Bosea sp. 685: one gene and its partner. The protein of the gene in region 1 interacts with the protein of each later gene in a pairwise test. Links are inferred from orthologs where the notes say so. Each region holds a gene or a part of one and is shown on either strand. Other genes may lie near its edges.

Region 1 (15,603 bases):
TTGGCATCGCCGAGATTGTTGGAGATGCGGATCAGCTTCATCGCGTTGAGCAGACGGAAGGCTGCGTCCTTGCCGCTGGCGACCTCAAAGGCGATCAGCGTCGAGGGGCCGCTCATCTGCTTGGCGATGGTCGCAGCCTGGGGATGGTTCTTGTGGCCGGGGAAGATGACCTTGGACAGCTTCTCCTGGCCGGCCAGCCAGTCGGCGATGATGGCCGCGCTCTGCGCCTGCCTCCGCACGCGCAGCGGCAAGGTCTCCAGCGCCTTCAGCATCACCCAGGCGTTGAAGGGTGACATCGCCGGGCCGGTCTGGCGCAGATAGGTCTGGATCTCGGTCTGGATGAGTTCCTCGGAAGCGAGCAGCAGCCCGCCGAGACAGCGTCCCTGGCCGTCGATATGCTTGGTGGCGGAATAGACCACGATGTCCGCGCCCAGCTCCAGCGGCCGCTGGAAGAGCGGCGTCGCGAAGACGTTGTCGACGATGAGCTTGGCGCCGACTTCCCTAGCGATCGCCGCCACCGCCGCGATGTCGATCACCTCCAGCGTCGGATTGGAGGGGCTCTCGAGGAAGAACACCTTGGTGTTGGGCCTGACCGCCTTGCGCCAGGCCTCGATGTCGGGCCCGTTCACCAGCGTCGAGGCGACGCCGTAACGCGGCAGATGCTCCTCGACGACATAGCGGCAGGAGCCAAACAGCGCCTGCGCGGCGACGACATGGTCGCCGGCGCGCACCAGCCCCATCACCGCCGCGGTGACCGCGGCCATGCCCGTCGCGGTGGCGCGGCAGGCCTCGGCGCCCTCGAACGCGGCCATGCGCTGCTCCAGCATGGTCACGGTCGGGTTGGAGAAGCGGGCATATTGGAAGCCCGGATCCTTGTTCAGGAAGCGCGCCTCGCATTGCTCGGCGCTGTCATAGACATGACCCTGCGTCAGGAACAGCGCCTCGGAGGTCTCGCCGAATTGCGAGCGCAAGGTGCCGGCATGGACCAGCCGTGTTTCGGGGTGCAGGCTCGCCCCCTTGTCTTGTCCGGTCATGATCACTGTCCTGTTCGTTATAACGGACGAAAGCGATAACAGATCAAAACTGGTCCGTAAAGACGAACGATCTGCCTCGCTAGAGCCGTTGTCGCAACGATTTTTCTCCAGAGGCATTCACCCGGCCGCCGCAGGCCGCCGGCTGGCCAAGCCTGGAAATCTCGGCCAAGGTCCTAACCTCTCCTCAGCAGACAATCCGACTTCGAGACACAAGCGATGCGCCTGGGCGACTGCCATAATTTCCATGATTTCCGGGCGATGGCGAAGCGGCGGCTGCCGGGGCCGATCTTCGATTATATCGACGGCGCAGCCGATGACGAGGTGACTCATCGCCGAAACAGCGAGAGCTTCGAACGCTGCGATCTGGTTCCCAACGTCCTGCGCGGCGTCGGGCAAGTCGATATGTCGGTCACCGTCATGGGCCAGAAGCTGGCGATGCCGGTCTATTGCTCGCCGACGGCGCTGCAACGCCTGTTCCATCATGAGGGCGAGCGCGCCGTCGCGGCGGCAGCGGCGAAATACGGCACCATGTTCGGCGTGTCCTCCCTGGGGACGACCAGCCTCGAGGAGCTGCGCAAGCGTCACGACACGCCGCAGGTCTACCAGTTCTACTTCCACAGGGATCGCGGCCTGAACCGCGCCATGATGCAGCGCGCCAGGGAGGCCGGCGTCGAGGTGATGATGCTGACCGTCGACAGCATCACCGGCGGCAACCGCGAGCGCGACCTGCGCACCGGCTTCTCGATTCCATTCAAGCTGACGCTTGCCGGCATGCTGCAGTTCGCGCTCAAGCCGGCCTGGGCCCTGAACTATCTGACGCATGAGCGCTTCAAGCTGCCGCAGCTCGACCAGCATGTCGACATGGGCGGGGGCGCCATGTCGATCAGCCGTTATTTCACCGAGATGCTCGACCCGACGATGAGCTGGGACGATGTCGCGGAGATGGTCAAGCTCTGGTCGGGGCAGTTCTGCCTGAAGGGCGTGATGTCGGTCGCCGACGCCAGGAGGGCCGTCGATATCGGCTGTACCGGCATCGTCCTCTCGAACCATGGCGGCCGCCAGCTCGACGGCTCGCGGGCGGCCTTCGACCAGCTCGCCGAGATCGTCGATGCGGTCGGGGACCGGATCGACGTGATCATGGATGGCGGCGTGCAGCGCGGCACGCATGTGCTGAAGGCGCTGTCGCTCGGCGCCAAGGCCGTCGGCCTCGGGCGTTATTATCTCTATCCGCTGGCCGCGGCAGGCCAGCCGGGCGTCGAGCGCGCGCTTGGCGCGATGCGCACCGAAATCGAGCGCGGGATGAAGCTGATGGGCTGCAGCAGCATCGACCAGCTGTCGCGCGAGAACCTGCGCTTCCGGTAGAGCCGGATCGCTCCGACTTCAGGCGCCTTGACCTGCCATGCCGCCCTCTCGCCCCAGCGGCGCCAGGAAGCGGGTCAGATCGTCCGTGACATAGTGCACATGCCCGGCCTCGATCGCGGCCTGCTCCCAGACCTCGCGGAAGGGGTCGGGCGTGCGCGGAATGATCAGCACGGTCTTCATGCCGAGCGCGCTGGGAACGACGAGGTTCTTCTCGATATCCTCGAACATCGCCGCCCGCCCGGGGTCGACCGCATGCTTGGCGAGGAAGTTCTCATAGGTCGCCCGCTCGGGCTTGGGCAGGAAGCCGGCCTGGACGATATCGAAGATGTCCTCGAAATGATGCAGGATGCCGAGCTTGCCGGCGACATTCTCGGCATGGCCGCGCGAGCCGTTGGTCAAGATCAGCTTGCGCCCGGGCAGGGCCGCGATCGCGTCTCCCAGCGCCGGGTCGGGATCGAGCAGGGTCAGGTCGATCTGGTGGGCGAAATCGAGGAAGTCGTCGGGATCGACGTCATGCTCCTCCATCAGCCCCTTCAGCGTCGTGCCGTAGCGCTCGTAATAATAGCGCCGCAGCGCATGCGACGACAGGCCATCGAGGCCGAAGAGTTCGAGCAGGAACAGCGTGATCCGCTCATTGACCTGCGGCCAGACCTTCGCCTCGTGCGAATACAGCGTGTTGTCGAGATCGAAGACCCAGTGATCGACATGGGCGAAGGCCTCCACGGGCAGCGGCGGCACGGAGGCGGGAGGTGAGGCGTGCGTGTTCATGGGGACTCGGAAATGTGGAGCGCCCAGCCTGACATGCAAGTCCTCTGCTAAGGTTTAAGCACGAGGCCGGCTCCACGCCGTCATTGCGAGCGCAGCGAAGCAATCCAGCTGGCTGCGCGCTGCGGCCCTGGATTGCTTCGTCGCCATGCTCCTCGCAATGACGGATGGAGAGGTGCGGATTACCGCCGGATGATCGTGCCCGAGCCGGTATCGGTGAAGAGCTCGATCAGCGCCGCATGCGGCACCTTGCCGTCGAGGATGACGACGGCCTCGACGCCTTTTTCCAGCGCGTAGATGCAGGTCTCGATCTTCGGGATCATGCCGCCCGAGATCGTGCCGTCGGCGATCAACCTGCGGCATTCCTCCACCGTCAGCTCCGGGATGAGCTCCTTGTCCTTGTTCAGGACGCCAGGCACGTCGGTCAAAAGCAGCAGGCGCTTGGCATTGAGCGCACCCGCGATCGCGCCCGCGAAGGTATCGGCGTTGACATTATAGGTCTGTCCGTCGGCCGCCGAGCAGACCGGTGCGAGCACGGGGATGAGTTCGGCCTTCAGCACGGCGTCGAGCACCGTAGTGTCAACCTTGTCGGGCTCGCCGACGAAGCCGAGATCGAGGATTTCCTCGATCTTCGAATCCGGATCGACGATGGTGCGCGTCACCTTGCGGGCGGTGACCATATTGCCGTCCTTGCCGCACAGCCCGATCGCCTTGCCGCCCTCGCGCGAGATGTAGCCGACGATCTCCTTGTTGACCGAACCGGCGAGCACCATCTCGACGATCTCGACCGTCGCCTGGTCGGTGACGCGCAGGCCCTGCTTGAATTCCGACTTGATGCCGAGCTTGGTCAGCATGCGCGCGATCTGCGGCCCGCCGCCATGGCAGACCACGGGCTTCACGCCCGACTGCTCCAGCAGCACGATGTCCTCGGCGAAATCCTCCGCCGTCGCGGCATCGCCCATGGCGTTTCCGCCATATTTGATCACCACGACCTCTTGGTCGTAGCGCTGCATATGCGGCAGTGCGACGACCAGGAGGTCGGCTGATTGCGACGGCGTCAGAAGGGCGGGGTTGATCATCGAGCAGGCTCCGCGAGCGCGCGCAAGACAGCCGCGCCGGTGCGCCTTCTAGAGCATCATGCCGAAAAGTGGAAACCGGTTTTCGGCGATCTCAGTTGCGTGGCGCAAGCGCTGCGGCCACAGCCAGCCCGAGCCAGCCACCGAGCATGAACCAGCCGCCGATCGGTGCGGCGCGCGGGAACAGGCCCTCGTTGAAAAAGCCCCGCCGCGTCAGGTCGGCAGCGAACAGGGCCGCACCCAGGATCAGCGCCGAGATCGCCAGCCGCGCCACGAAATCGGTCAGGAAACCGGCCTTGCGAGCTGCGGTCGCGCCGATCACGGCAGGGGCGTGGAAGAGCAGGATCTGCCCGGCAGTCTGGACATTGACCGTCCCGGTAATATGCGCGGCGGCCGCCAGCAAGGCGACGCCGGCAAACCCCATCAGGGCGGCGAGGGTGAGATGAATCTTCGCGGCGGTCATGGTGATTCTCCAACTGCCCTCGCAACAACCGCGTCGTCATCCTGGGCGCCCGGAGGGCGTCCCGGGATCCATCATAGGGCTATGCGGCGCCCCATGATGGATCCCGGAGCTGCGCCGCTTCGCGGCTTGTCCAGGATGACGGCTGAGTATGTGATGAACCTCTATTCCCGCTCCGCCAGCACGCGGCCCACGGCAGCACGCAATTCGGGGATGCCGAGACCGCTCTCGCTGGAGGTCAGCAGCACCTCGGGGAAGGCGGCCGGGCGGCGCTTGATCTCGTCATAGGTCGCCTCGATCATGAACTGCTGATCGGCCTTCTTGAGCGCGTCGCCCTTGGTCAGCACGACCTGGTAGGAGACGGCGGCCTTGTCGAGCGTCTCCAGCACCGCGCCGTCGACATCCTTGATGCCGTGCCGGGCGTCGATCAGCACATAGACGCGCATCAGGTTGGAGCGCCCGCGCAGATATTCATGGATCAGATTGGTCCAGGCCGCGACCTTGGCCCGGCCGACGGCGGCATAGCCATAGCCCGGCATGTCGACGATGGTCAGGCGCTCATCGGCGCCGACCTGGCGGAAGAAATTGAGCTGCTGGGTGCGCCCGGGCGTATGCGAGGTCCGCGCCAGCGCGTTGCGGCGGGTGACCGCGTTGATCAGGCTCGACTTGCCGACATTGGAGCGCCCGGCGAAGGCGATCTCCTGGCCAACCATCGGCGGCAGGTCGTCGACATGGGTCGAGGCCCAGACGAAGTCCCAGGGGCCTTCGAACAGCTTGCGCGCGCTTTCGATCTCGTCGTCGCCATAAGGCGTGGTCAGGCTCGTCGTCATCGTGCTTGTCTACTCATCGTCCTTGCCTACACGGCCGCGCGCAGCGCGTCGATGTCAGCCGAGGCGATGACGCCGATATTGCGCGCGATTCTCTCAGGCTCCCAGTCCCACCAGCGGATGGAAAGCAATTCGGCCACGATCTCGGGCGCAAAGCGCATCTTCACGACGCGTCCGGGATTGCCGACCACGACGGCATAGGGCGGCACGTCGCGCGCGACCTGCGCCCGCGTGCCGATGATGGCGCCGTCGCCGACCGTGACGCCGGGCATGATCACGGCCTCGCGGCCGATCCAGACATCGTTGCCGATACGCGTGTCGCCGCGAAAGCCGGTGTTTTCACGGGTATAGTCGGGCGCGTTCTCGAAGCCGAACATGCCGAAGGGAAAGGTCGAGAAGCCGCCCATCGGATGGTTGGCGCCGTTCATGATGAATTGCGCGGCTTGCGCGATGGCGACGAATTTGCCGATGATCAAGCGGTCGCCGATGAAGTCGAAATGATAGCGCACGCAGCGCGCAACGAAATGCTCGGGCCCGCGCGAGTCGTCGTAATAGCTGTAGTCGCCGACCTCGATCAGCGGATTGTCGACGATCGCCTTGAGGAAGGCCGTGCCCTTCCAGCCGGGAATGGGGTGGCGGGTCAGGGGATCGGGGAGGGTCATCACGGCCTCCTCGCCATCCCGTCGACCGCTGGTCGACCGGGATGACGGTATCTGGAGCGGCGGCTGGAGTGGTCGCCGCCTTACTTCTCGTTGCTGTTTGCCGGCTTCTCCGGCTCAGGCGTGGCGGCAGCGGGCTCCGACTTCTTGTTGTTGGCCGTCTTCGCCACGGCAGCCTTTGTCGATGCTTTGGAGCCGATGAGCTTGGTCGAGCCGGCCGCAGGCGGCGGTGCAGCTGGCGGTGTCGCCGGCTTCTTGCCGAACAGGCCCTTGATGTTGTCGAACAGCTCGATCTTGGCGCCGTTCTTTTTCATAATGTAGCCCTGCTGGCTCACCGAGAGCAGGTTGTTCCAGCTCCAGTAGATCACCAGGCCGGCCGGGAACGAGCCGAGCAGGAAGGTGAAGAACACCGGCATCCAGGTGAACATCATCTTCTGCACCGGGTCCGGCGGCTCCGGGTTCATCTTCATCTGGATGAACATCGTGATGCCCATGAAGATCGGCCAGGCGCCGATATGCAGGAAGGCCGGCGAGGCGAAGGGCAGGAGCCCGAACAGGTTGACGATCGAGGTCGGATCCGGCGCGGCCAGATCCTTGATCCAGCCGAAGAACGGCGCATGCCGCATCTCGATGGTGATGAACAGGATCTTGTAGAGCGCGAAGAACACCGGGATCTGCAGCAGCACCGGCCAGCAGCCGGCGATCGGGTTGATCTTCTGCGTCTTGTACAGCTCCATCAGCGCCTGCTGCTGCTTCATCTTGTCGTCCGCATAGCGCTCGCGGATCGCGACCATCTCCGGCTGCACGGCCTTCATCTTCGCCATCGAGGCGTAGGATTTGCTCGCGAGCGGGAAGAACAGGCCCTTCAGCAGCAGCGTGACGCCCAGGATCGCGATGCCGAAATTGCCGACATGCTTGTAGATCCAGTCCATCACGAAAAACATCGGCTTGGTGATGAAGTAGAACCAGCCCCAGTCGATCAGCAGTTCGAAGCGCTTGATGCCGAGGTTCTTCTCGTAGCCGTCGATCGCGGCGACTTCCTTGGCGCCGGCGAAGAGATGCGCCTGGCTCGCCGCGCTCGCGCCGGGCGCGACGGTGATGGCCTCGCCGAGAAAATCGGCCTGATAGGTGCGTTGCGACCCGGTCTGGACCGAGGAATAGCGACCTTCATATTTACGCGCCTGGTCGGGGGCGACTGCCGCGGCCCAGTACTTGTCGGTGATGCCGACGAAGCCGCCGACGGCGTCCTTCCAGACCTTGCCGTTGGCGCCGGGCGAGAGCAGCGGCTCCTTGTCGATCTTGTCGTAGGTGTATTCCTGCAGGCCCTGCTCGCCGAGATTACCGATCAGGCCCTCATGCAGGACGTAATAGCCCAGCGTCGCCGGCTTGCCCTGGCGCACGACCTGGCCATAGGGGAAGAGCGAGACGGGCGCGCCGCCCTTGTTCTCGACCTGATTGTTGATCGTGAACATGGCGTTGTCGTCGATGGTGATAACGCGCTTGAACAGCAGGCCCTGGCCATTGTCCCAAGACAGCGTCAGCGGCGTGCCGGAACGCAGCACCGACCCATCGGCGCTCCAGAGGGTCGAGGCGTTGGGCAGCGGCACGGCGGCGCCGGGCGCGGCCACCCAGCCGAAATCGGAATAATAGGCGTTGGGCCCGCCGAGCGGCGAGAGCAGGATGATGTTGGCGCTGTTGGGATCGACCGTCTCGCGATAGGCCTTGAGCGAGACGTCGTCGATGCGCGCGCCGGTGAGGGCGATCGAGCCGGCGATCTTGGCCGTCTCGATGCGGACGCGTGGGCTGCGGGCGAGCGCCTGCTCGCGGGTCTCGGAGGCCAGTGTCGCGGGGACGGCGCCCGGAGCGGCTGTGCCGGCAGGCTGGCCGGGCACGGTCGAGGGGGCAGGCGTCGTGGCGGGCGAGCCGGCGGGCGCGGATTGCGCCTGCTGGTTCTGCTGCGCGATCTGCTTCTGCTTCTCCATCTGCGGCACGCCGTAGAAGAACTGCCAGCCGAGCAGCACGACCACGGAGAGCGCGATCGCCAGAAGCAGGTTGCGGTTGTCTTCTTTCATCATGATCGGAAACAAATCTCGCTGACGCCCGACGGGGCTTAAGGTTTGGCCGGCGCGCTGCCGCTATCGGGCGCGCGTTGCTTGTCTTGCGGGGGCTTGCGGCCGGATCTGGCCGCATAGGGCTTGGCCGGCCGGGCGCGGTCGAGCGCGATCGAGAGATCGGCGACCAGGGCCTCGAAGCCGGCGCTCAGCGTTTCAGTGCGCGCGATGATCACGACATCGCAGGCCCGCCCGGCCTGGGCGCCGAGCGCGAGCGCCGCTGCGGCGCGCAGGCGGCGGCGGATGCGGTTGCGCTTGACGGCATTGCCGACCTTGCGCGAGGCGGTCAGCCCAAGGCGCAGGCCGTCGCGGCCCGCCTCCTCGGCGGCGTCGCGCACCTGCACCGTGAGGACCGACGAACGAAAACGGCGGCCGTGTTCGGCCGCCGCCAGGAATTGCTTGCGTTGGGTCAGACGGGCGAGGCGCATGGCGATTGGCCAGTCTTCCAGACAAGAAGGCGCGCGAGGCTCACGCGCCGGCAGCTCAGGCCGAAAGCTTCTTGCGGCCGTGGGCGCGGCGGGCTGCGATGACCTTGCGGCCGCCGACAGTCGCCATGCGAGCGCGGTAGCCGTGGCGGCGCTTGCGAACCAGCTTGCTGGGTTGATAAGTTCTCTTCACGATCCGTCTCCGGGGCCTTGTCAGCCCGGCGGTCGCGGCTTCCCTCGGGAAGCGTGACCATGCGAGCTTGTCATGCAAAAGGTTCTGCGCCGCCTACAAGGCTGCGCAAGTGGCGGGCTTATGGCGGATGGCTCCGCCCAAGTCAATGCTGAATGCCCGGCCGAATGCCCGGTTTGGGCGCGCCGGCCTGCGACCCTTCGTCCTTGGCGATGGGCTGGGCGATGGGCTGGGCGATCATTTCCTCGCAGCGCCTTGCCTGACGCTGGCCGCGAGGACGCCAAGGCAGCCGAGCGTCAACAGGGCTTCCACCAGCAGGGGCTGGCCGGGGAGGCCGAAGGCGGCGAGCGCGCAAAGGCCGACGACGGCAAGGATGGACAAGGCGAGGCGCTCGTCATCGACGAACAGACCGGTGATCTCGCGCGCGATCAGGCGAAGGGCGTTCATCGGGCGATCTCCGGGGCGGTCTGGCGGATCAGGGCGGCAAGGCCTAGGCCGACGCCAAGGAAGATGGCGGCAAGGCCCAGGATGGCGAGATCGTGCCCAGGCCAGGCCGCGCCGAGCCCCTCGCCCGTCCAGTAGACGCCGAAGGCGGAGAGCATCACGCCGACGCCGAATTTGAGCGTGTTCTCGGGCACGCGCGCCAGCGGCTTGTGAACGATGGCGCCGAGGATGAGCACGAGCAGGCAGGCGGCAAGCGCCCCCAGGCTCGCCGGCCAGATCAAGTCGCGCCCGGCCCCGACGGCGATGACCACGAACACGACCTCGATGCCCTCGAGCATCACGGCCTTGAAGGCGGTGAGGCCGGCCATCCAGTCGAGATGCCTGGCCTCGCGCTCGCGCGCTCTCGCGGCGTTGAGCGCATTCGTCTCCTTCGCAAAGGCTGCGAGCTCGTCATGCAGCGGGATGAAGCCGGCGGAACGCAGGATCGCCTTGCGCAGCCAGCGCAATCCGAACAGCAGCAGCAGGACGCCGATGAAGAGCTGCAACGCTTGCAGCGGAATACTGCCGAGCACGGGACCGAGGACCAGCACCAGCAGCGCGAGCGCGGCGAGCGCGCATGCGGTTCCGGTCAGGGCCGGCTTCCAGCCGCGCACGGTTCCCACCGCAAGCACGATGGTGAAGGCCTCGACCACCTCGACGAGCGAGGCGAGGAAGGCGGCGGATATGGCGGGGGCAGCTGTCGTCCAGGTCATCGGCTGGGGCTCGCTTGCAGGGGCGGCTGGCCGAAGGGAAGGAAGCCTGTCACAATGGCTCTCGCCCAGCGGTCGGTTTGATCGCTTGTAAATGTAACGGCCGTAACATTCAAGAGGTTCCATGGCGTCGCTGGAGTGGCTTTTGCTGACCTATAAGATCCCGGCCGAGCCGGCCCGCAAGCGCGTCTCGGTCTGGCGCAAGCTCAAGGGCATGGGTGCGGTCTATCTGCAGGGCGGCGTCTGCCTGCTGCCGAAGACGGACGACCATCTGCGGCGTCTGAAGGTGGTCGAGAACGAGATCGCCGAGGCCGAGGGCGAGGCGCTGCTGCTGGCGACGGTCGGACTCGACCAGAAGCAGGAGGAGAAGATCATCGGGCGCTTCAATGCCGACCGCGACGACGAGTACAAGGAGTTCGTCGAGAAATGCGTGGCCTTCGAGGCCGAGATCGCGGAGGAGACCCGCGTCTCGCATTTCACCTTCGCCGAGCTCGAGGAGAACGAGCAGGAACTGATGAAGTTCAAGAACTGGATCGAGAAGATCCGCAAGCTCGATTTCTACAAGGCCCCGCGCGCCGATGAGGCGGCTGAGCGCCTCGCCCGCTCCGAGGCCATCCTCGACGCCTACGCCCATAACGTCTTCGCGGCGCAGGAAGAGAACCGGCCCTCCGAGCCGCCCAGGTCGGCTTGAACCGGGGAGTCCGCTTGAACCGGGAACAACGACAGGCAGGCTTGCACACAGGGCAGGCTTGCGCTCGGGCGCGACATCCCCGATATAGCGCCCGGGAGGTTGGCGAGGGACGTCTCACTCGCCAACCGGGTCAGGTCCGGAAGGAAGCAGCCCTAACGAGACCGAACGGGTCTTCGTCCAGCCTCCCACCTCATGCGTATGATCGGCATGCGGCCTGGCGGCGCGATTGCGCCATCTGCGACGCCCTTCAGGCCATTCGCGACAAGACCAGGCCTTGACCGTCACCAGGCCTTGACCGTCACTAAGCGTTGACCGTCGCCTCGCGATTGGCGAAAGCAGTCTGATGACCGACGAGACCGACGCCGCCTCCACAGACGAACCCGGCTTTGCCGGCTTCGAACCGGCGCCCGCCGCGGCTGCGCCGACGCCGTACCGCGTGCTGGCCCGCAAATACCGCCCCGCCCATTTCGGCGACCTGATCGGCCAGGACGCGATGGTGCGCACGCTCACCAACGCCTTCAGCGCCGGCCGCATTCCCCAGGCCTGGATGCTGACCGGCGTGCGCGGCGTCGGCAAGACCACGACCGCCCGCATCCTGGCGCGCGCGTTGAACTATCAGACCGAGGATGGCGGCGGCGCGCCCACGACCGACCTCGCCCGTTTCGGTATCCACTGCAAGGACATCATCGAGGGCCGGCATATCGACGTGATGGAGATCGACGCCGCCTCCAATAACGGCGTCGACAATGTCCGCCAGATCAACGACGCGGTGCGCTACGCGCCGGTCTCGGCCCGCTACAAGGTCTATATCATCGACGAGGTGCACATGCTCTCGGCCGGTGCCTTCAACGCCTTCCTGAAGACGCTGGAGGAGCCGCCGCCGCATGCGCGCTTCATCTTCGCGACGACCGAGATCCGCAAGGTTCCGGTGACCGTGCTGTCGCGCTGCCAGCGCTTCGACCTGCGCCGCGTCGACGCGAGCCTGCTGGTGTCGCATCTCTCGGGCATCTGCAAGGCCGAGAGCGTCGAGGCCGAGGACGAGGCGCTGGCGGCCATTGCGCGCGCGGCCGAGGGCTCGGTGCGCGATTCGCTCTCGATTCTCGATCAGGCCATCGCCCATGCGGCGGGCACGATCATGCTCGACGATGTCCGCTCCATGCTCGGCCTCGCCGACCGGGCTCGCATCATCGACCTGTTCGAGGTGGTGATGAAGGGCGACATCGCCGCCGCGCTCGGCGAACTTCGGGCGCAATATGACGCTGGCGCCGATCCGGTCGTGGTGCTGACCGATCTCGCCGAATTCACCCATCTGGTGACGCGCCTCAAGCTCGTGCCCGAGGCGCTGAAGGACAACACGCTGAACCAGGCCGAGCGCCTGCGCGGCGGCGATTTCGCCCAGCGCCTGTCGATCCGCGTGCTGGCACGGACCTGGCAATTGCTGCTCAAGGGCATCACCGAGGTAAAGCAGGCCGACAGGCCGGTCATGGCGGCCGAGATGGTGCTGGTGCGCCTCGCCCATGCCGCCGATCTGCCGACGCCCGACGAGGCCCTGAAGATGCTGCGCGACGGCTCCGGAGCCATGTCCGGCGGCAATGGCGCGCCCTCCTCCGCGCCGCGCCCGCCCTCGGGCGGCGGCAATACGGCGCTGGCCGCGCGGCCGGTGCTCGCCAGCGCCAACCCGATGCCGGCTCCCATGGCTGCCCCGCGCGCCATGGCCCAGCCGCTCGTGCAGGTGGCTTCGCTGGAGGATGTCGTCGCGCTTGCCTCGCAGCATCGCGACATCACGCTCAAGATCGCGCTCGAGCGCGATGTCCGCCCGGTGCGCTTCGAGCCCGGCCGGATCGAGTTCTCCGTGACCTCGGGCGCATCGCGCACGCTTGCCACCGACCTCTCGCGCAAGCTGAAGGAATGGACCGGCCAGACCTGGATGGTGGCGGTCGTCACCGCCGAGGGCGGCGCGACCCTGCGCGAGCAGGCCGAGTCCGAGAAGGACCGGCGCGAGAGCGACGCGGCCTCGCATCCGGCGGTCAGGGCGGTGCTCGAGCGCTTTCCGGGCGCGCGCATCGTCGATGTCCGCGATCCGCGCGCCGCGGCCTCAGAGGCGCCTGCCGCGGCGTCCTCCGAGGATGATTATCTGCCCGAGGCCGAGCCGCTCTTCGACGATAGCGAGCCGGATTTCGACGGCATCGATTTCTGATTTTCCGATATCCGGTTTCCAAAAGCAGTCAGGGACTACGGGAGAAGCGACCATGCGCGATATGATGGGCCTGATGAAGCAGGCGCAGGAAATGCAGCAGAAGATGGCCAATGTTCAGGCCGAGCTCGACACCATCGAAGTCGAGGGTGCCGCCGGCGGCGGCATGGTCAGCGTCACCATGACGGCCAAGGGCGCGGTCAAGGCTGTGAAGATCGACCCGGCTTTGATGCTCGCCGATGAGCGCGAGATCCTGGAAGACCTGATCGTCGCCGCCTGCAGCGATGCGCGCGGCCGCTCCGAGCGGGTCATGCAGGAGCGCATGGCCGAGATCACCAAGGGCCTGCCGATCCCGCCCGGCATGAAGCTGTTTTGAGGCTCCGCCGTCATGCTCGGGCTTGACCCGAGCATCTTGTGCAGGAATGCCTCTGGATGAAGAGTTGGTCGGCTCAGGGCCGACCATGACGCGAGCCTCAAGGCCCCACATGTCCCGCGCCATCGCCGGCCCCGAGATCGAACGCCTGATCCAGCTCCTGGCCAAATTGCCGGGGCTCGGGCCGCGTTCGGCCCGGCGCGCTGCGCTGCACCTCGTCAAGAAGCGCGAGCAATTGCTCGGCCCGCTCTCGGAAGCCATGGCGGTTGCCCGCGAGCGTATCGTCGTCTGCTCGAACTGCGGCAATATCGATACGAGCGACCCCTGCTCGCTCTGCCGCGATACGCGCCGCGACGACGGGCAGATCGTGGTGGTCGCCGACATCGCCGATCTCTGGGCGCTGGAGCGCTCGGGCGCGGTCCAGGGGCGTTATCACGTGCTGGGCGGGATTCTGTCGGCGCTGGACGGCGTCAGGCCCGAGCATCTGACGCTCGAGGCGTTGGTGGCGCGCGCCTCCGATCCCGCGGTCAAGGAAATCATCCTGGCGCTCAACGCCACGGTCGACGGCCAGACCACGGCGCATTTCGTCACCGACCTTCTGGCGCATCTGCCGGTCAAGGTGACCAAGCTCGCCCATGGCGTGCCGGTCGGCGGCGAGCTCGACTATCTCGACGACGGCACACTCGCCGCCGCGATTAGGCAGCGTACGGGTTTCTAGGGCTTGTGGGGATTCATCGAGAATTGATGACGGCAGCAGAGAGGTAGATCATTGCTGAGAAGCTTTGGTCGGTTTTGTCGGCGCGCATGGCGACGCGCTTGAACTCCTTGAGCTTGCAAAAGAAGTTTTCGATGAGATGGCGCCATTTGTAGAGTTCGCGGTCGAGCGGCAGCGGCTTGGTGCGGCGCGGGTGCTGCGAGATGACAACCTTGGCGCCGCGCTTATTGAGATCGGCGACGATGACGTTGCTGTCGAACGCCTTGTCGGCGATCAGGCCGCCAAAATCGATACCCTCGATCAGTGGCTCGACGCCCACCGTATCGAAGCGATGGCCAGGCAGGAGTTGGAAGCGCACAAGGTTGCCGAGCGCATCGGTGAGCGCGAGGATCTTGGTGGTCATGCCGCCTTTGGAGCGGCCGATGGCCTGGCTTTGAGTCCCCCTTTTGCGCCCTGTCCGTGGCGGTGGACCTTCACGATCGTGGCGTCGACCATGGCATATTCCATATCGGGCTCTTCCGAGCAGGCGTCGAAGAGGCGTTTGAAGACATCGGCGGCGCGCCAGTCGCGGAACCGTCGAAACGCCGTGCTCCAATTCCCAAAATGGGCCGGCAGATCACGCCACGGACTGCCCGTGCGCGCGATCCACAGCACCGCCTCGACGAAACGCCGGTTATCACCTCCGCTACGCCCAGGATCAGTCGGCTTACCCAGGCAATGCGGTTCCATCTTCGCCCATTGGGCGTCCGTCAAAACAGAGCGATCCATCCAAAGCTTGAATCACATGCAAACCGTCTTGTGAATCCCCACGAGCCCTAGAGCGCTTCTGGCCCGTTTCCATCGTCATTGCGAGCGAAGCGAAGCAATCCAGGAGTGCGCCTGAAGCTGGATTGCTTCGCCGAGCCTGTACTTGGGCTTGCCGAAGGCAAGACCCGGGTGCTCGCAATGACGGGGACTGGCGCGCAGAACCGCCGCCAGCATCCGCTCAGAATTTGTAGGCGAGGCTCGCCCGCACGGTATGCGTCTTCGCCTCCTGCTCGCCGGCGAGGCCCAGCGCGGTGTTCCGGGCAGTGGGGTCGAACTTGCCGTAATCGGTGTAGCGGTATTCCGCTCCCAGGATCAGATTGTTGGTCAAGGCGTAGTTGACGCCGCCGCCGAGCGTCCAGCCGGCCCTGGAAACCTGCGTGCTCCCACCGAGGCCGGAGGCGGGATCGTAGGATCTGAGATTGAATTCGGTGAAGGCCGCGCCGCCCGTGCCGTAGATCATCACGGTGTCGAAGGCATAGCCGATGCGGCCGCGCAGCGAGGCCTGCCAGTCGCGCTGGCTGCGTCCGAGGCTGAAGCTGCCACGCTCCTGCAAGGCTTCGAGATCGCCTTCGAGGCCAAGCACGATCGAGTCGAACTGGACATTCAGGCCGGCCTGCCCGCCGCCGAGTGCGCTTCCGGGCGTGCTGCGGAAGGCGCCGGCATAGCCCAGCCCAGTGGCGGAGAGCTGCCTGATCCTATCCGAACCCCAGGAGTAACCGCC
Region 2 (15,593 bases), 2.8 Mb from region 1 along the record:
CGAGACCGCCAATGGCGGGCGGCCTGATGGCGTGACTGCGGCGGTGCATGCGCTGCTGTTTTATGTCGCGGCCGGAACGGTCGCGCTGTGGCTGCTCGATATCGGCTGCGGCTTCGTGCGCGCCGACCGGCGCTTCGGGCATGACCTGCTGACGGGGCTGGTCGTCGTGCGCGGCTGAGCTGTGGATGGCGCAAGCTGAGGGGCGAAATCGCTTCGCGGCCGCTCCCGCGCATGCTCTCGTGTCGTCGTTTCGCACGGGGCTTACATCGGCATGGCGCAGTTCGTCGCGGCGATCGATCGCCTTATCCAGGCCAGCGTCGATGCGGCGCGCTGGCTGGCGCTGCCCCTGGTCGCGATCCTGTTCCTGCAATGGCCGCTGCGCGATCTGGTGAAAGCCTGGTCGCGCGAGGCCAATGATCTCGGGCAGTGCCTGTTTGCGCTCTATGTCGCGGTGGCCGTGACCGCAGCGACGCGCGCGGGCCGGCATCTCGCGGCCGATACGCTGGCACATCACTTCGCGCCCAGAACGCGCGCATGCCTTGGCCGCGCGCTGGGGCTGCTCGCCCTGGCGCCCTGGGCCGTCTTCATCCTGGTAACCGGCTTTTCCGCGCTCCTTGGCACGCTGGCGCAGCTCGAAGCTTTTCCCGACACCAGCAATCCCGGCTATTTCCTGGTCAAGGCCTCCGCCTCGCTGCTGGCCCTGCTGGTCCTGCTTCAAGCCATCGCCGACATCCTGCGCGGCGATGCCCCGGCCAGTGGGGCGCAAGAGCCGTGACGCCCATCCTCGGCCTGCTCATGCTGCTCGGCGTCGCGCTCGGCGCCGTCGCCACCGGCCTGCCCGTCTGGGGCATCCTGATCGGCGTCGCCAATCTGGGCGCGGCCCTGGCCATGCTGACGGGCGCAATCGAGCCCGGCATCTTCTTTGCCCTGCCCAATCGTGTCGTCGGCCTGCTCGAATCCGACCTGCTCCAGGCCTTGCCGCTCTTCGCCGCGATGGGTGCGTTGCTCAACCGACTGCCGCTGACCGACACGCTGTTTCGCGCGGGCCTCGGCCTGTCGGGCGGCCGGCCCAGCGGCGCCCCGGCGGCAGCGCTCATGCTTGGCGCCGTGCTGGGGCCGATGAACGGCTCGGTCAGCGCGAATGCGATCGCGCTCACCCGCTCGGTCGAGCCGGGGCTGACGCGCCGCCATGTCAGGCCGGCGGACCGGATCGCGCTGATCGCGGTGGCAAGCACGCTGGGCGTGCTGGTGCCGCCCTCGCTTGTGCTCATCCTGCTCGGCGACGCGATGATGACCGCCCACACCATCGCGCTGAACAGCACGGGCCGCATCGCGCGGATCGTCAACACGCAGGACGTGTTCCGCGGCGCGATGCTGCCGGCCGCGCTGTTCCTCGCCGCCTGCCTCGTCATCGCGACGGTTCGCAGCCTGCGGACGCGGGGCACGAGCACGCTGCGCGAGCGCCTGAGCCTGCGCGACTGGATCACCGCAGGCGCGACGCTCTGCTTCATCGCGACGCTGCTCGCCGGCGTCGCCAGCGGCGCCTTCTACGCGGTCGAGGCAGCGGCGATGGGCGCGGTCGGGCTCTGCCTTGCCGGCTGGCTCGGCGGCGGGCTGGACGGCGCGCGCCTGCGCGGCGCGCTCGACGACACCATCGCCATGACGGGCGCGCTGCTCGCCCTGCTGATCGCCGCCACGACCTTCACGCTCGTCTTCCGCATCCTCGGCAGCGACAAGCTGATCGCCTCCTGGATGAGCGCCGCCCCGGGTGGGACGCTCGGAATCGTGCTGCTCGGGCTTGGCATCATCGCGCTCGCCGCCTTCGTGCTCGACGCCTTCGAGATCATCTTCGTACTGATCCCGATCATCATGCCGCCGATGCTGATGCGGGCCGACGACGCCGTCTGGGTCGCGGTCTTGACCCTGCTCGTGCTGCAGACGAGCTTTCTGCTGCCGCCGCTCGGCTATGCGCTGATGATGACGCGCAGCGCCGCCAGCGCCCGCGCGCCGCTCGGAGCGATAGCGAAAAGCCTCGCGCCCTTCCTGGTCGCGCAGATGTTGCTCGTCGCGGCCGTCATCGCCTGGCCCGCGCTGACGCATCCGGGCGGGGCCAGCCAGGCTATCGCCGCGCAGCCGACCGCTTCGGAGGCCGATATCCAGCAGCGCTTCCAGCAGATGATGCCGCCGCCGCTCGAGATGCCGGATCTGGGCCCGCCCAAGCTTTGAGTTGAAACGCTCCGCAGCTTGGTCGAAAGGCTTGGTCGAAAGGCTTGGCCAAAAGGCTTGGGCCCAGCCATCGCCGTTCGCGTGACGTTGCCATTTCCACCAAGCAGGAACATGATCTAGACTTCGCGGTCATCAGCAGCAGGTTCGAAGGTTCGAGACGTGACGCGCCCGTTGCGGGATGCCCCGCAATTTTACCTGACGTCGCCAACCACGTGCCCCTATTTGCCGGGGCGCGAAGAGCGCAAGGTGTTCACGCATCTCGTGGGCGCGCGTGCGCGCGACCTCAACGACGTGCTGAGCCAAGGCGGCTTTCGGCGCTCGCAGAGCATCGCCTATCGCCCGGCCTGCGAGACCTGCCGGGCCTGCGTCTCGGTGCGGGTCTGCGTCGACGACTTCCGGCCGTCGCGCGGCTTCCGCAAGGTGGTGTCGCGCAACAGCGACCTGATCGGCCAGGTGCTGCCGCCGCAGCCGCGCTCCGAGCACTATTCGCTGTTCCGCTCCTATCTCGACGAACGCCACCCCGAGGGCGGCATGGCGACGATGTCGGCGCTCGATTTCGCGATGATGGTCGAGGACAGCCATGTCGAGACATCGCTGATCGAGTACCGTCGGCGCGGTCCCGATAGCGGCTTCACCGGTCGCGGCCAGGGCGATCTCTTCGCGATGGCGCTGACCGACACGCTGAGCGACGGGCTCTCGATGGTCTATTCGGTGTTCGACCCCAATCTGGAGGCGCGTTCGCTCGGCACCTTCATGGTGCTCGATCATATCGAGCGCGCCCGCAAGCTCGGCCTTCCCTATGTCTATCTCGGCTATTGGGTCGAGGGCTCGCCCAAGATGGCCTACAAGGCCCGTTTCCTGCCCCAGGAACGCCTGTCTCCCTTGGGCTGGGAACGTGTCGACTAGAGCAATTTCCGATCCAACCGGATCGGAAATTGCTCCTGCTCTTTGCTTTAACGCGCTTTCTTCACGCGAACCGGCATCCACTTCGCTCGAAAGCGCTTTGCCCTAGCTAAACCGATTGAAACGCATTCGCGCCGCGCGAAAAACGCGCTTGCGGCAGCCCTGCCCTGCCCGCACTCTGACGCCAACCGGTCCGGGCGACACATTCGTCGCATGCAGAGACCAGCGCGGAGGAATTATGAGCGAAGACCTGACCCTGCGGCTCGAGCGCTGCTACACCGGCATCATCCATGACGTGATGCGCGCCATGGGACTGACCGATTTCACCTTGCCGCCGGAGCTGCGCCCGCTCCTGCCCGGAACCAAGCTGGCGGGCCCCGCCTTCACTGTCGAAGGCAAGACCGGCGAGTTCGACGCGCATGAGACCCTGCTCGGCTGGACCGGCCTGCTCTCGGCCGCCAGGCCCGGCCATGTCTGGGTCTGCCAGCCCAACACCGAGGAGGTTGCGCTGATGGGCGAACTCTCGGCCGAGACGCTGAAGAACAAGGGCGTGCGCGGCTGCGTCATCGACGGCCTCTCGCGCGACACCGAATTCATGATCGAGATGGGCTTCCAGGCCTATTTCAAGGCCTATACGCCGCGCGACATCGTCGGATTCTGGCTGCCCAAGACGATCGACGAACCGATCAAGATCGGCACCGTCTGGATCCGGCCGGGCGACTACATCCTCGGCGACCGCGACGGCGTGGTGCGGATTCCCATCGAGGTGATCGAGGAGGTTCTGGACAAGTCCGAAGCCGCGATCTCGACCGAGAACAAGGTCCGCACCGCAATCCTGGCCGGCACCGACCCGCAAGCCGCTTATCTGCAGTTCGGCAAATTCTGATGCAGATCCAGATCAGCAAGAACCTGCACGATCCGCGCCTGATCCTGCTCGACCCGCGCGACAACGTCTTCGTCGCGCGGATGCGGCTGCCCGCCGGCGAGGCGATCGAGACCGGCGCAGGCAAGGCAGCCCTCGACCGCGACATCCCGCTCGCCCACAAGATCGCGCGGCAGGCGATCGCGCCCGGCGAGAAGATCCTGAAATATGGCGCGCCGATCGGCGTCGCAACGGTCGCGATCGCCGCGGGTTGCCATGTCCATGTCCAGAACATGAAGAGCGACTACACGCCGACCTACCATCTGGAAGACGAGCGCAAGGAAGACGAACACAAGACGGGGATGAACGCATGACCGAGCTTGCCGGCTATCTGCGCTCAGACGGGCGCAAGGGCATCCGCAACACCGTCGCGGTCGCCTATCTCGTCGAATGCGCCCACCATGTCGCCCGTGAGATCGCCCTGCCCTGGCGCGAGAACGACGTCCATGTCATCGGCTTTCCCGGCTGCTATCCCAATGCCTATGCCGAAAAGATGATGGAGCGGCTCTGCACCCACCCCAATGTCGGGGCGGTGCTGATGGTCTCGCTCGGCTGCGAGAGCTTCAACAAATATGCGCTGGAGCGCGTCGTCGCGGCCTCGGGCCGGCCGGTGAAGACGATCATCATCCAGGGCACCGGCGGCACCCGCGCCTCGATCAAAGAGGGGCGCGCCTGGGTCGAGGCGCAGCGCACCGTGCTCGACCAGCAGGAAACGGTGCCGATGGCGGTGTCCGAGCTCATTATCGGCACGGTTTGCGGCGGCTCCGACGGCACCTCCGGCATTACCGGAAACCCGGCTGCGGGGCGCGCCTTCGATCAGCTCATCACCGAGGGCGCTGCCTGCATTTTTGAGGAAACCGGCGAATTGATCGGCTGCGAGCACATCATGGCGGCGCGCGCGATCACGCCCGAGCTCGGCCGGATCCTGGAGCAGTCCGTCGCCAAGGCGGCGCGCTATTACGCGACGCTGGGCTATGGCTCCTTCGCCGCCGGCAATGCCGAGGGTGGGCTCTCGACCATCGAGGAGAAATCGATGGGCGCCTATGCCAAGTCGGGGGTATCCGCCATTTCCGGCCTGCTCAAGCCCGGCGACATCCCGCCGCGCGGCGGACTCTACCTGCTCGATGTCGTGCCCGATGGCGAGGTGCGCTTCGGCTTCCCCAACATCAACGACAATGCCGAGATCGCGGAGCTGATCGCCTGCGGCGCGCATTGCGTGCTGTTCGTGACGGGACGCGGCTCGGTCGTCGGCTCGGCGATTTCGCCCGTCGTGAAGATCTGCGCCAATCCCGAGACCTATCGGCGCATGCAAGACGACATGGATGTCGATGCCGGCCGCATTCTCGAGGGACGCGCCGGGCTCGATCAGGTCGGCACGGAAATCCGCGATCTCGTGGTCTCATTGGGCCAGGGCGCGCGGACCAAGTCCGAGGAACTCGGGCATCAGGAATTCATCCTGACCTATAAGAGCTTCGAGCCATTGGGCCCGTCCTGCCTGCCGACCGGCTGACAGCGCCCGCCAGCGGGATGGACCACCACCCCGACAGGTTTTGTTCACGCCAATATGGGGCAATTGTTGCGCGGTGGGCGCCTTGAGCCACAATGAGGCAAGCTTCGCGCAAGCTTGGCATGCTCTGGTAACGGCTTGGGGGCGTCATGCTGGACTCCTTGTACAAACTTGCTAGCGAGACCTCGGCGGAGTCGCGCCGTCGCCTGCTCCACGTGGTCACGAAGCTGTTTTTCTACGATCCTGACCCGACGGTGACGTCGAAATATCACTATGGCGAGATCGCGCTCTCGTCGCTGGGGCACATCAACCGGCGAGCACGCCAGACCTATGCGGACGAGGTTGCGGCGGAACCGAACCTGCCACGCAGCGTCGCCAATGCCCTGGCCGGCGATCCCGACAGCGAGGTTGCGCGCCTCGTCCTGCGGCTTTCGCCAGTCCTGACCGATCGCGACCTCGCCGCCATCGCCCTGAACCAATCGCAGGAGCATCTCACCGCGATCGCCGAACGTGCGCGCTTGTCGGAAAAGGTGACCGATATCCTGGTCGAGCGTGGCGATAATGGCGTGCTGAAGACGGTCGGCGGCAATGAGGGCGCGCAATTCTCCGACAACGGCTTCGACCACCTGCTGGAGCGCGGCCGCGAGGAGCGGGAGATCCACCGGACGGTCGCAGTCCGCTCGGATCTCACCGAGGAGCGAGCCGAGCGCGTGATGCGCATCCTTGCCGAGCTCGGCGGTGAAGACGGCGGCAATGCCGATGCGAAGGACGAGGCCGGCGCCATCGCCCAGCAGGCTCGCCAGCAGCGGCTCGAGGTGACCGGCCTTCTGACGGATCTGGCGGCGAAGACACGCCTGCTGGACGACGTTCTGCTCATGCTCGCAGAGGAAGATCGCGCCTATCATCTCGCCCAGGTCATCGCTCGGGAGGCCGAGATCGCGGTCGAGCATGCGCTTCGAACCCTGTTGCGCCGGGACACCAACGGCATTGCCTTGGCCTGCCGCGCGCTGGATGTCGGCTATCCCGCCTTTGCGGCGATCCTGGCCCTGCGGGCGAGACGGTTGATGTTCGCCAATAAGCGCATCGAGGATGATCTGCGTCACTACGCCCAGATCGATTCGGCCGCGGCCGAGCGCGGCATGCGCTTCACCCGCATGAAGGCCAAGCTCTCGGGGGACGCGCCGGGCAAGACGATCGAGCTTCAAACCGATACCCGGCGCCGGCCCTAGAGGTTGCTATGGACTATGGGGGCGATTTGATGAGGTCAAAACGCCGGAGATGGGAGGAGCATTGCGCAGACGATACCGTTGGTATCGGCAAGCGATGCGACGCTGCAGCTCCGCCGTTTTCACCTCACCCGTAGGGCGCGGCGCTTTTGCGCGACTGCGGCGTCGTTCTTCGTAGCAAACCGAAAGGTTTGCGTCCTCGAACTTCTGGCATTCGCGCAAAATCGCCAGCGTCAAATCATCCCCATAGTCCATAGCAACCTCTAAGGTTCGTTCAAGCGCCTGTCTCATCGCGCAGGCTGTCGCCCGGATTGGCGATTGACCAAACGGATGACCCGCCTTAGCCGGTGGATATGGGCGGGATGATCGACAGGATCAGGCTGGGACGCGGCGCGGTTGCGCTGGTCCTGGCCTATGCGCTCATCCTGCAAGGCGTGCTCTATGCGATCGGGACGGGTCTTGCCGCCTCGCCCGCCAACACGCTGACGCATGTTCTTTGCACGCCGGGCGTCACGGTCACGCAGGACATCCCCGGCAACCCGGCTCCAACGCCCGATTGCTGCGTCATGGGCTGCGCCTCGATCGCGGGCGCACTGCCTGCGCCCGATGCCATCGCCCTGCCCGCACGCAGCAACCGCTTCGCCGCGGTGGAGGCGGCAGAGCGCTGCCAGAGCGCGCCGTTGCGCGCAGCGCTCCTCTACCCCCTGGGCGCACGCGCCCCACCCGTCCTGAGCTGAACCCGCCCGTTCTTCTCCAGCTCAGGACCCTTTCCATGACCACCGTTTCCACGGCGGAGGCCGCGCCCATGCGCGCCGCCGACCGCGCCGCATCCTTCTATCGCGCCGTCTGGCGCTGGCATTTCTATGCCGGGCTGATGACGCTTCCCTTCCTCATCCTGCTCGCGGTGACCGGGGGGCTCTACCTGTTCCACCAGGATCTCGACAGGCTGATCCATCGCGATCTGAAGCAGGTCGAGCGGCGCGCGGAGGCGCCGCGCAAACCGAGCAAGATCGTCGCCAGCGCGCTCGCAGCGGCCCCAGGGCGAGCGGTGAAATATGTCCCGCCTGAAACCGACCGCGCCTCAGCCGAAGTGACGATCCGCGATGCCACGGGAGCGCGACAGGTCGCCTATGTCGACCCATACGACGCCCGCGTTCTCGGCATGCTCAGTGACCGGGGGACGGTGATGTGGGTGGTGCGGCAGCTGCACAGCCTGGCCTATTTCGGGCCGGTCGCGAATGGTGTGATCGAGATCGTCGGCGGCTGGTCGATCCTGCTGGTCGCGACCGGCATCTATCTGTGGTGGCCGCGCAAAGGTGGCGGCGGCGTGGTCACGGTGCGGGGACAACCGCGCCAGCGCGTGTTCTGGCGCGATCTCCATGCCGTGACTGGCATCTTCGCCGGAGTCTTCATCCTGTTCCTGGCGCTGTCAGGCATGCCCTGGTCCGTGCTCTGGGGCGCCAAGGTCAATGAATGGGCCAATGGCAACAATTTCGGCTATCCGGCCGGCGTGCGCGTCGCGGTGCCGATGTCGGACGATCACCTGCATCAGCATGGCCCGACCGCCTGGTCGCTCGAACAGGCAAAGATGCCGGAATCGGGCACAAATCCCGGGCAGGCGATCGGCCTCGACGCCGCCATTGCGCGCTTCGATGCACTCGGCCTCGCGCCCGGATATGCCGCGAACCTGCCCTCAGGCCCCAAGGGCGTCTATACCGGCTCGGTTTACCCCAACGACCTGTCGCGCCAGCGCGTGGTCCATCTCGACCAGTATAGCGGCGAGCCGTTGATCGATATGGGCTACGCCGATTACGGCCCCTTCGGCAAAACATTGGAATGGGGCATCAACGTCCATATGGGCCAGGAATTCGGGTTGGCGAACCAGCTCCTGATGCTCGCCGCCTGCGTAGCCATCATCCTGCTGTCGGTCTCGGCCGGCGTGATGTGGTGGAAGCGCCGCCCGGCCGGGCGCCTCGGCGTGCCGCCATTGCCGGCCCGCCCGGGAACGCTCTATGGCGTCTTCGCCATCCTGGCGGTCGGCGGCCTGATCTTCCCGCTTGTCGGCGCGTCGCTGATCGTGATGCTGACCCTCGATCGCCTGCTTTCGAGAAAATCACCAACTTAAGGTTGTAAAATAGCTCATCTCGCGATCTTTTCGCGAGATGAGCCCGCAAATCGCACGAAAAACTCATCGATTCCGCAGCGATGCTCGGGAAACGCGCGGTCGGCTTAAGAGTAAAGCAAGTGCTGGCGCGGCATTTTACCAGCACGTCAATCACCCTGAGGGCTCGATGCTGCGTTTCCTGACCCAGATGCCGGCCGACATGTCGTCGGATTCGCGCCGGCAACTGCTGAACGCCGTCACGGACCTGTTCTTGACCGACGACGAGCCCAGCGAACTCGCCAAGGAGCATTACGGCAAGATCGCGCTGCACGCGCTGCCCCGCCTCGAAAACGACGGCCGCAAGGACTATGCCGAGCAGGTCGCGGAATTGGAGAGCCTGCCGCGCGAGGTCGCGACCTCGCTGGCCGGCGACCCCGACAGCGAGGTCGCGCGCCTCGTGCTGAAGCTTTCGCCGGTGCTGACCGACGCCGATCTCGCCGCCATCGCCGTCAGCCAGTCGCAGCGCCATCTCGCCGCCATCGCCGAACGCAGCCGGCTGTCCGAGAGCGTCACCGACATCCTGGTCGAGCGTGGCGACCGGGTCGTGCTCGAAACCGTCAGCGGCAATGAAGGCGCCAATCTCTCCGACAAGGGCTTCGAGCGGCTGATCGAGCGCGGCGGCAGCGATGCCGGAATCGGCCTTGCCCTCTCGACGCGCTCCAATCTGAGCCCGAGCCGGGCCGACCGCGTGATGCGCATCGTCGAGGAGCTCAGCGACGAGAACGGGCTCTGGTCGAAGCCCAATGACGAGGCCGTGACGCTCGCGCGGCAGGCGCGCCAGCACCGGCTGGAAGTGAAGCTGCTGCTGGTCGATCTCGCCGCCGGCAAGCGTGCGCTCGACGATGTCGTCACCATGCTCGCCGAAGAGGACCGCGCCTATCACCTGGCGCAGATCTTCGCGCAGGCCGGCGAGATCAGCATCGAGCAATCCCTGCGAATCCTGATGCAGCGCGACGTCAGCGGCATCGCCGTGCTGTGCCGCGCCCTGAATCTCGGCGCCCCCGCTTTTGAGGCGATCCTGACCTTGCGCGCACTACGCCTGATCTTCGCCAGGAAGGCCGCCGAAGACGATCTGAAGAGCTATATGAAGCTCGATTCAGCGACGGCGGAGCGCACGCTGCGCTTCCTCAAGCTCAAGCTGAAGCTGGCCTGAGCCGCAGCCGGCAGGCGACCCGCCACAAAACCGCGACAATCGCCGCCCTTTCTGGTAGACGTTCCACGGTTGGCCGCGAGGATACCTTCGACGTGAGATGTTCGCTTCTCTCCGGCGCGTTATGCGCGGTCGCCTTGAGCGCGGCGAGCGCTCAGGCGCAGGTCTTCCTGCCCTTCAACACTTTCGACGCCCTGCCCTCCTTCGCCTGGTCGGAGCCGACGCTCGCGCCCGGCGGCGTGAAGTGGGAGGGCAACTATGCCCGCATCTCCAGCGGTTTCCAGGTGACGAGCTCGAAGCGGCTCGGCACCTCGGCCGGCCCGACCTTCGGGCTCGAGGCCGGGACGATGCGTCGCGACGGAAATTTCGTCTATGGCATCGTCGGCGCGCTGCAATACATGCCCGCGATCGGCGGCTACGGCACGCCGAGCTTCGGCAATGTCGCCTATACCCGCGACTTCGCCGGTGCCTTCCAGATCAAGGCCGGCGTGCTCGCGACGCCCGATGTCCTGCTCTACACCAAGGTCGGCATGTCGGCAGCCAACGAGACGCTGCGCTTCGGAGGCTCGCCCTGGTCGGCCCCGTTCTCGCGCTCGGATATCGCGGTCAGGCCCGAGGCCTATGTCGGTGCCGAATGGGCGGTGACGAACAATCTGACGCTCGGACTCGAAGTCGGCGTCGTCGGACAGGCGATCCGCTGAAGCGGCTGCCAATCTGATTCAGGTCGCTTGGGATTTGAATCAAGAACAGCAGGCAAGTCCTTGAGCGAAGGCGTCATTCTCGGGCTTGACCCGAGAATCCCCGGCAAGAGATTCTCGGGTCAAGCCCGAGAATGACGGAGTGGCCTACCCCCCGAACTTGTTGTTCTTGGCGAAGCCTTTCGGTGGCAGGCGGCCGGATTCGCCGCGGTGGCCGAGCCATTCCATCAGCTCGCTCTGCGCTACCGTCCAGGTCCGGCCCGAGGTGTCGCGCCAGGTCAAGCCGTCCGCCAGCTTGAAGACCTTGGCGTCGGAAACGCCGCCATCCTTGTAGCGCTGCAGGCGCACGCCCTTGCCGCGCGCCATCTCGGCCACTTCCGAAATCGGGAAGCAGTTGAGCTTGCGGTTCTCGCCGATGATCGCGACGTGGTCACCCTCCGCCGGCACGGCGAGCAGGGCGGACACCGGCGTCTCGACGTTGAGCACCTGGCGGCCCTTGCGGGTGTTGGCCACGACATCGTCGGTCGAGGCGATGAAGCCGCGCCCATCCGTCGTCACCATCAGGAGCTTCAACCCCGGCCGATACGGGAAGGCCGAGACGATCTCGGCGGTCTCCTCCAGCTCGATCATCAGGCGAATCGGATCGCCGAAGCCGCGCCCGCCAGGAAGCTTGGAAGCCTCCAGCGTGAAGACCTTGCCGTTTGAGGTCAGCACCAGGAGCTTGGCCGTCGTCTCCGTGAAGAACGCCGTCTTCAGCCCGTCATCACCCTTGAAGGTCAGCGTCGACTGATCCTGGACATGGCCCTTCAGCGCCCGGATCCAGCCCTTCTTCGAGATCACCACCGTCACCGGCTCGCGCTCGACCATGGCCTGGGTCAGGTCGACATCGGTCGTGTCGGGCATGTCGGCGAAGGAGGTGCGGCGCTTTCCGATCGCGGTCTCGGGGCCGAAGAGCTTCTTCACCTCGCGGATATCGTGCTGGATGAGCTTCCACTGGACCGGCTCCGATCCCAGCAGCTCCTCGATCTGGCCCTTCTCCTTGGTCAATTCGTCGAGCTCGGTCTTGAGCTGCATCTCCTCCAGCTTGCGCAGCGAACGCAGCCGGGTGTCGAGAATCGCGTTGGCCTGGAGCTCGGAGAGCTCGAAGAAGCGCATCAGCTCGACCTTGGGCTCATCCTCCTCGCGGATGATCTTGATGACGCGATCGAGGTCGAGATAGACGATCAGGAGGCCGCGCAGGATCTCCAGCCGCTTGTCGATCTGGCCGAGCCGGAAGCGCGAGCGGCGCAGCAGCACCTCGCGGCGATGGTCGAGCCAGGCGCGCAGGGTCTCGTTGAGGCCGAGCACGCGCGGCACCAGGCCGCCGGTCAGCACGTTCATGTTCATCGAGATGCGCGCCTCCAGCTCCGAGAGCCGGAAGAGCGATTCCATCATCAGATTGGGATCGACATTGCGGGCGCGCGGCTCGATGACGACGCGGATGTCCTCGGCCGACTCGTCGCGCAGATCCGCGACCAATGGCAGCTTCTTGTCGTTGAGCAGCTCGGCGATCTTCTCGATCAGCCGGCCCTTCTGGACCATGTAGGGGATCTCGGTGACGACGACTTGCCAGGCGCCGCGCTCCAGATCCTCCTTGACCCAGCGCGCCCGGGTGCGGAAGGCGCCGCGCCCGGTGCGATAAGTCTCGGCCATCGAGGCCCGGGTCTCGACGATGATGCCGCCAGTGGGAAAATCAGGCCCCTGCACGAAGGTCATCAACTGCTCGGAGGTCGTGTCCGGGTGCTGGATCAGATAGAGCGCCGCGTCGCAGAGTTCGGCGGCGTTATGCGGCGGGATCGAGGTCGCCATGCCGACCGCGATGCCTTGCGAACCATTGGCGAGCAGGTTCGGGAAGGCGGCGGGGAGGACGATGGGCTCCTCGTCCTCCCCGTTGTAAGTCTCGCGGAAGTCGACCGCGTCCTCCTCGATACCGTCGAGCAGGAGGCGCGCGACCTCGGTCATGCGCGCTTCGGTGTAGCGATAGGCGGCGGCGTTATCGCCGTCGATATTGCCGAAATTGCCCTGCCCATCGACGAGCGGGTAGCGCTGGGCGAAATCCTGGGCGAGGCGCACCAGCGCGTCATAGACCGACTGGTCGCCATGCGGGTGGAACTTACCGATGACGTCGCCGACGATGCGGGCGCATTTCTTGTGGACCTGGCCGGGGTCGAGCCGGAGCAGCCGCATGGCGTGCAGGATGCGGCGATGGACCGGCTTCAGGCCGTCGCGCACATCCGGCAGGGCGCGCTGCGTGATGGTGGAGAGCGCATAGGCGAGATAGCGCTCTTCCAGCGCCGTCTTCAGATCGATGCGCTCGGATTCGTCCTCCGGCGGCGGCTCGACAGGCTTGCCCATGGGAATACCTTACCAACTCTCAGTGCGATCCACTCCACAGCCCTCATCCTGAGAAGCCGCGCAAGCGGCGTCTCGAAGGATGTTCCAGAAGGCGCTGGCTGGAGCATCCTTCGAGACGCACTCCTGCGGAGTGCTCCTCAGGATGAGGGCTGAGGGAAACGGCGCGAATCACTTCGCATGACGATGCCGGCTGCGTATAGCTTTCGCCAAGCGGACAAGCCCGCAAACACGGAAAAATCAGTGGATTTTCGTCGCCAGCTCGACCAGTCGCGCCCGCTCGGCCGGCTCAGTCAGGCCACGCGGCTCGTAGAGATGGCGGCGCAGGAAGAAGCCGGTCAGCGCGAAGCCCGCCGCGATGTCGGCCGCAGTCGGCGCGCGAGCGCCCTGCCCCTCCCAGAGGAAGGCTGGAAGCGCGAGCAGGCGATCGCGATAGGGCTCGGCCGCACGGCTGCTGACCGCCTTGCCGGATTTCGGCGAGACATGGCTGAGATCATCCATCGCCCCCGTCACCGCGCAGCGGGTGAGATCGAGGCCGAAGCCCAGCTCCGACAACATCGCCACCTCGAAACGCACCACCAGCGCCGGCGCCAGGCGTGGTTCGTCGAGATGCTGGATCAGGACGGCAAGCCCCTCATGCAGCGCCGGATGGGGATCGCGCTCCGGCAGCAGGCGCAGCAGCGCCGCGACCGTCGCCAGCCCATAGAGCGCGACCGGCGCCTCGATCAAGCGCGCCGCATGTGATTTCAGCAGTTCGACCTTGTACTCGCCGAGATGTTCGTCAAGCCGCGCCCGCCAGGTCAGCGAGACGGCGTTGCCGGGCTGGAGCGAGGCCTGCACCTTCGACGAGCGGCCGCCGCGCACGAGGCCGAGATGGCGGCCATGCGCGAGCGTCATCACCTCCAGGATCACGGAGCTTTCGCCATGCTGGCGCTGCCCGATGATCGTGCCTTCGTCGGTCCATTCCATCGGCGCAGTTAGAGCAGGATGCGCGAGAGTTTCCAGCATTTCCGTAGGCAGCCCTGGCCATGACTGGAGCCTGCACCTTGCGCCTCGCGCTCGACACCATCGCCGCGACGCATGCCCGGCCAATTGCCCGACGTCGGCACCTCAGGCATTGCGGATGCTCTCACTCTTTGGATGAGAGCCGTCACAAGCCTGAGGACCGGCCATGGATCTCGATCTCGCTTCACGAACCGCTCTCGTCACCGGGGCAAGCTCGGGCATCGGCGCCGGCATCGCCCGCGTGCTCGCCGGGGAAGGCGCCCATGTCACTGTCACGGCGCGGCGTGGCGAGCTTCTGGAAAGACTCATGCAGGAGATCACGGCTGCCGGCGGGCGGCCTCCGGCGATCGTGCTCGGCGACATCACGGATGCCGGCGATGTCGCCCGCATCGCCAGCGAGGCGACGGCAGCACTCGGCCGGATCGACATCCTGGTCAACAGCGCCGGGGGCTCGAGGCCGATCTCGACCGATGCCGCTGATGCCGCCTGGGACGAGGCCTTCGCCCTCAACTTCACTGCCGCGCGCCGCTTGACCGAGGCCGTGCTGCCGGCGATGCGGGCGAGGAAATGGGGCCGGATCGTCAATATCAGCGGCTCGATGGAGCCGCGCAGCCTGAACGCGGCGAGCGCGGCCAAGGCCGCGCTGCATCTCTGGGCGAAGGGGCTGTCCTGCGATGTCGCCGCCGAGGGCGTCACCATCAACACGATCCCGCCCGGCCGGATCAACAGCGAGCAAATCCTCAACAAGCTGCACCCCACGGAGGAAGGCCGCCAGGCCTTCATCGCCCGCAACATCCCGGCCGGCTATTTCGGCGAGCCCGAGGATATCGGGCATCTCGTGGCCTTCCTGGCCTCGCCGCAGGCGCGCTACATCACCGGCGCCGTCATCCCCGTCGATGGCGGCATGCACTTCTTCGCGCATTGAGGCTTGGCCGCCCCCTCAGCGCGCTCCGGCCGCATAGCGCTCCGCCGGGTGGGCGTTTGGAAAGTTCGGGATCATGGCGCGGCGCGCCGCGTCATAGGCATTCCACTGCTCGACATCGGGAAGCGGCGGAATCGTGATCGTCTCGCGCCGATCGAAGCCGATCAGGGCGGCATCGACGAGATCGTCCACATTCATCACGCCCGAGAGCTGGTTGACGTCGCGGCCTGAACGCTCCCAGATTTCCGTGCGCGTCGCAGCCGGCAACACCGCCTGCACATAGATGCCGCGCTGGCCGAGTTCGGCCGTCAGCGCCTGCGACATGGCGATGACGAAGGCTTTCGTCGCACCATAGACGCCAAGCGGCATCTCGGGAGCGAGGCCGACGACCGAGGCGATGTTGATGATGGCGCCGCCGCCACGCGCAAGCATGCCAGGGATCACGGCCGCCGTCAGGCGCGTCACGGCTGTGACGTTAA

The links.
Region 2: the proteins of recR (region 1) and recO interact in binary tests that used the Escherichia coli proteins (3 or more experiments, as listed by UniProt). The link is inferred for Bosea sp. 685 from one-to-one orthologs.

What each region holds. Positions count from the first base shown.
Region 1 is NZ_CP134779.1:6,184,555-6,200,157, forward strand. The notes cover bases 12,527-15,275. They hold recR (recombination mediator RecR), read left to right. Parts: upstream 12,527-13,472; coding sequence 13,473-14,078; downstream 14,079-15,275. Other genes in these bases: RMR04_RS30145 (DNA polymerase III subunit gamma/tau), read left to right, coding at 12,527-12,990; RMR04_RS30150 (YbaB/EbfC family nucleoid-associated protein), read left to right, coding at 13,043-13,363; RMR04_RS30165 (outer membrane protein), read right to left, coding at 15,061-15,275. Also shown: RMR04_RS30075 (O-succinylhomoserine sulfhydrylase), read right to left, coding at 1-1,034; RMR04_RS30080 (alpha-hydroxy acid oxidase), read left to right, coding at 1,251-2,396; RMR04_RS30085 (pyrimidine 5'-nucleotidase), read right to left, coding at 2,415-3,164; argB (acetylglutamate kinase), read right to left, coding at 3,344-4,240; RMR04_RS30095 (DUF423 domain-containing protein), read right to left, coding at 4,332-4,700; yihA (ribosome biogenesis GTP-binding protein YihA/YsxC), read right to left, coding at 4,862-5,527; RMR04_RS30105 (CatB-related O-acetyltransferase), read right to left, coding at 5,554-6,186; rnpA (ribonuclease P protein component), read right to left, coding at 8,294-8,722; rpmH (50S ribosomal protein L34), read right to left, coding at 8,778-8,912; RMR04_RS30125 (hypothetical protein), read right to left, coding at 9,147-9,356; RMR04_RS30130 (COG4280 domain-containing protein), read right to left, coding at 9,353-10,105; RMR04_RS30135 (Chromate resistance protein ChrB), read left to right, coding at 10,227-10,793; more of RMR04_RS30145, read left to right, coding at 11,137-12,526; more of RMR04_RS30165, read right to left, coding at 15,276-15,603. UniProt on the Escherichia coli protein: May play a role in DNA repair. It seems to be involved in an RecBC-independent recombinational process of DNA repair. It may act with RecF and RecO.
Region 2 is NZ_CP134779.1:3,409,373-3,424,965, forward strand. Bases 12,293-15,031 are described here. They hold recO (DNA repair protein RecO), read right to left. Parts: upstream 14,157-15,031; coding sequence 13,428-14,156; downstream 12,293-13,427. Other genes in these bases: parC (DNA topoisomerase IV subunit A), read right to left, coding at 12,293-13,190; RMR04_RS17410 (SDR family oxidoreductase), read left to right, coding at 14,359-15,031. Also shown: RMR04_RS17340 (RDD family protein), read left to right, coding at 1-178; RMR04_RS17345 (TRAP transporter small permease subunit), read left to right, coding at 272-775; RMR04_RS17350 (TRAP transporter large permease subunit), read left to right, coding at 772-2,226; RMR04_RS17355 (arginyltransferase), read left to right, coding at 2,386-3,132; RMR04_RS17360 (RraA family protein), read left to right, coding at 3,368-4,015; RMR04_RS17365 (UxaA family hydrolase), read left to right, coding at 4,015-4,365; RMR04_RS17370 (UxaA family hydrolase), read left to right, coding at 4,362-5,561; RMR04_RS17375 (DUF2336 domain-containing protein), read left to right, coding at 5,708-6,787; RMR04_RS17380 (hypothetical protein), read left to right, coding at 7,147-7,521; RMR04_RS17385 (PepSY-associated TM helix domain-containing protein), read left to right, coding at 7,557-8,909; RMR04_RS17390 (DUF2336 domain-containing protein), read left to right, coding at 9,076-10,101; RMR04_RS17395 (outer membrane protein), read left to right, coding at 10,194-10,799; more of parC, read right to left, coding at 10,944-12,292; more of RMR04_RS17410, read left to right, coding at 15,032-15,117; RMR04_RS17415 (SDR family NAD(P)-dependent oxidoreductase), read right to left, coding at 15,133-15,593. UniProt on the Escherichia coli protein: Involved in DNA repair and RecF pathway recombination.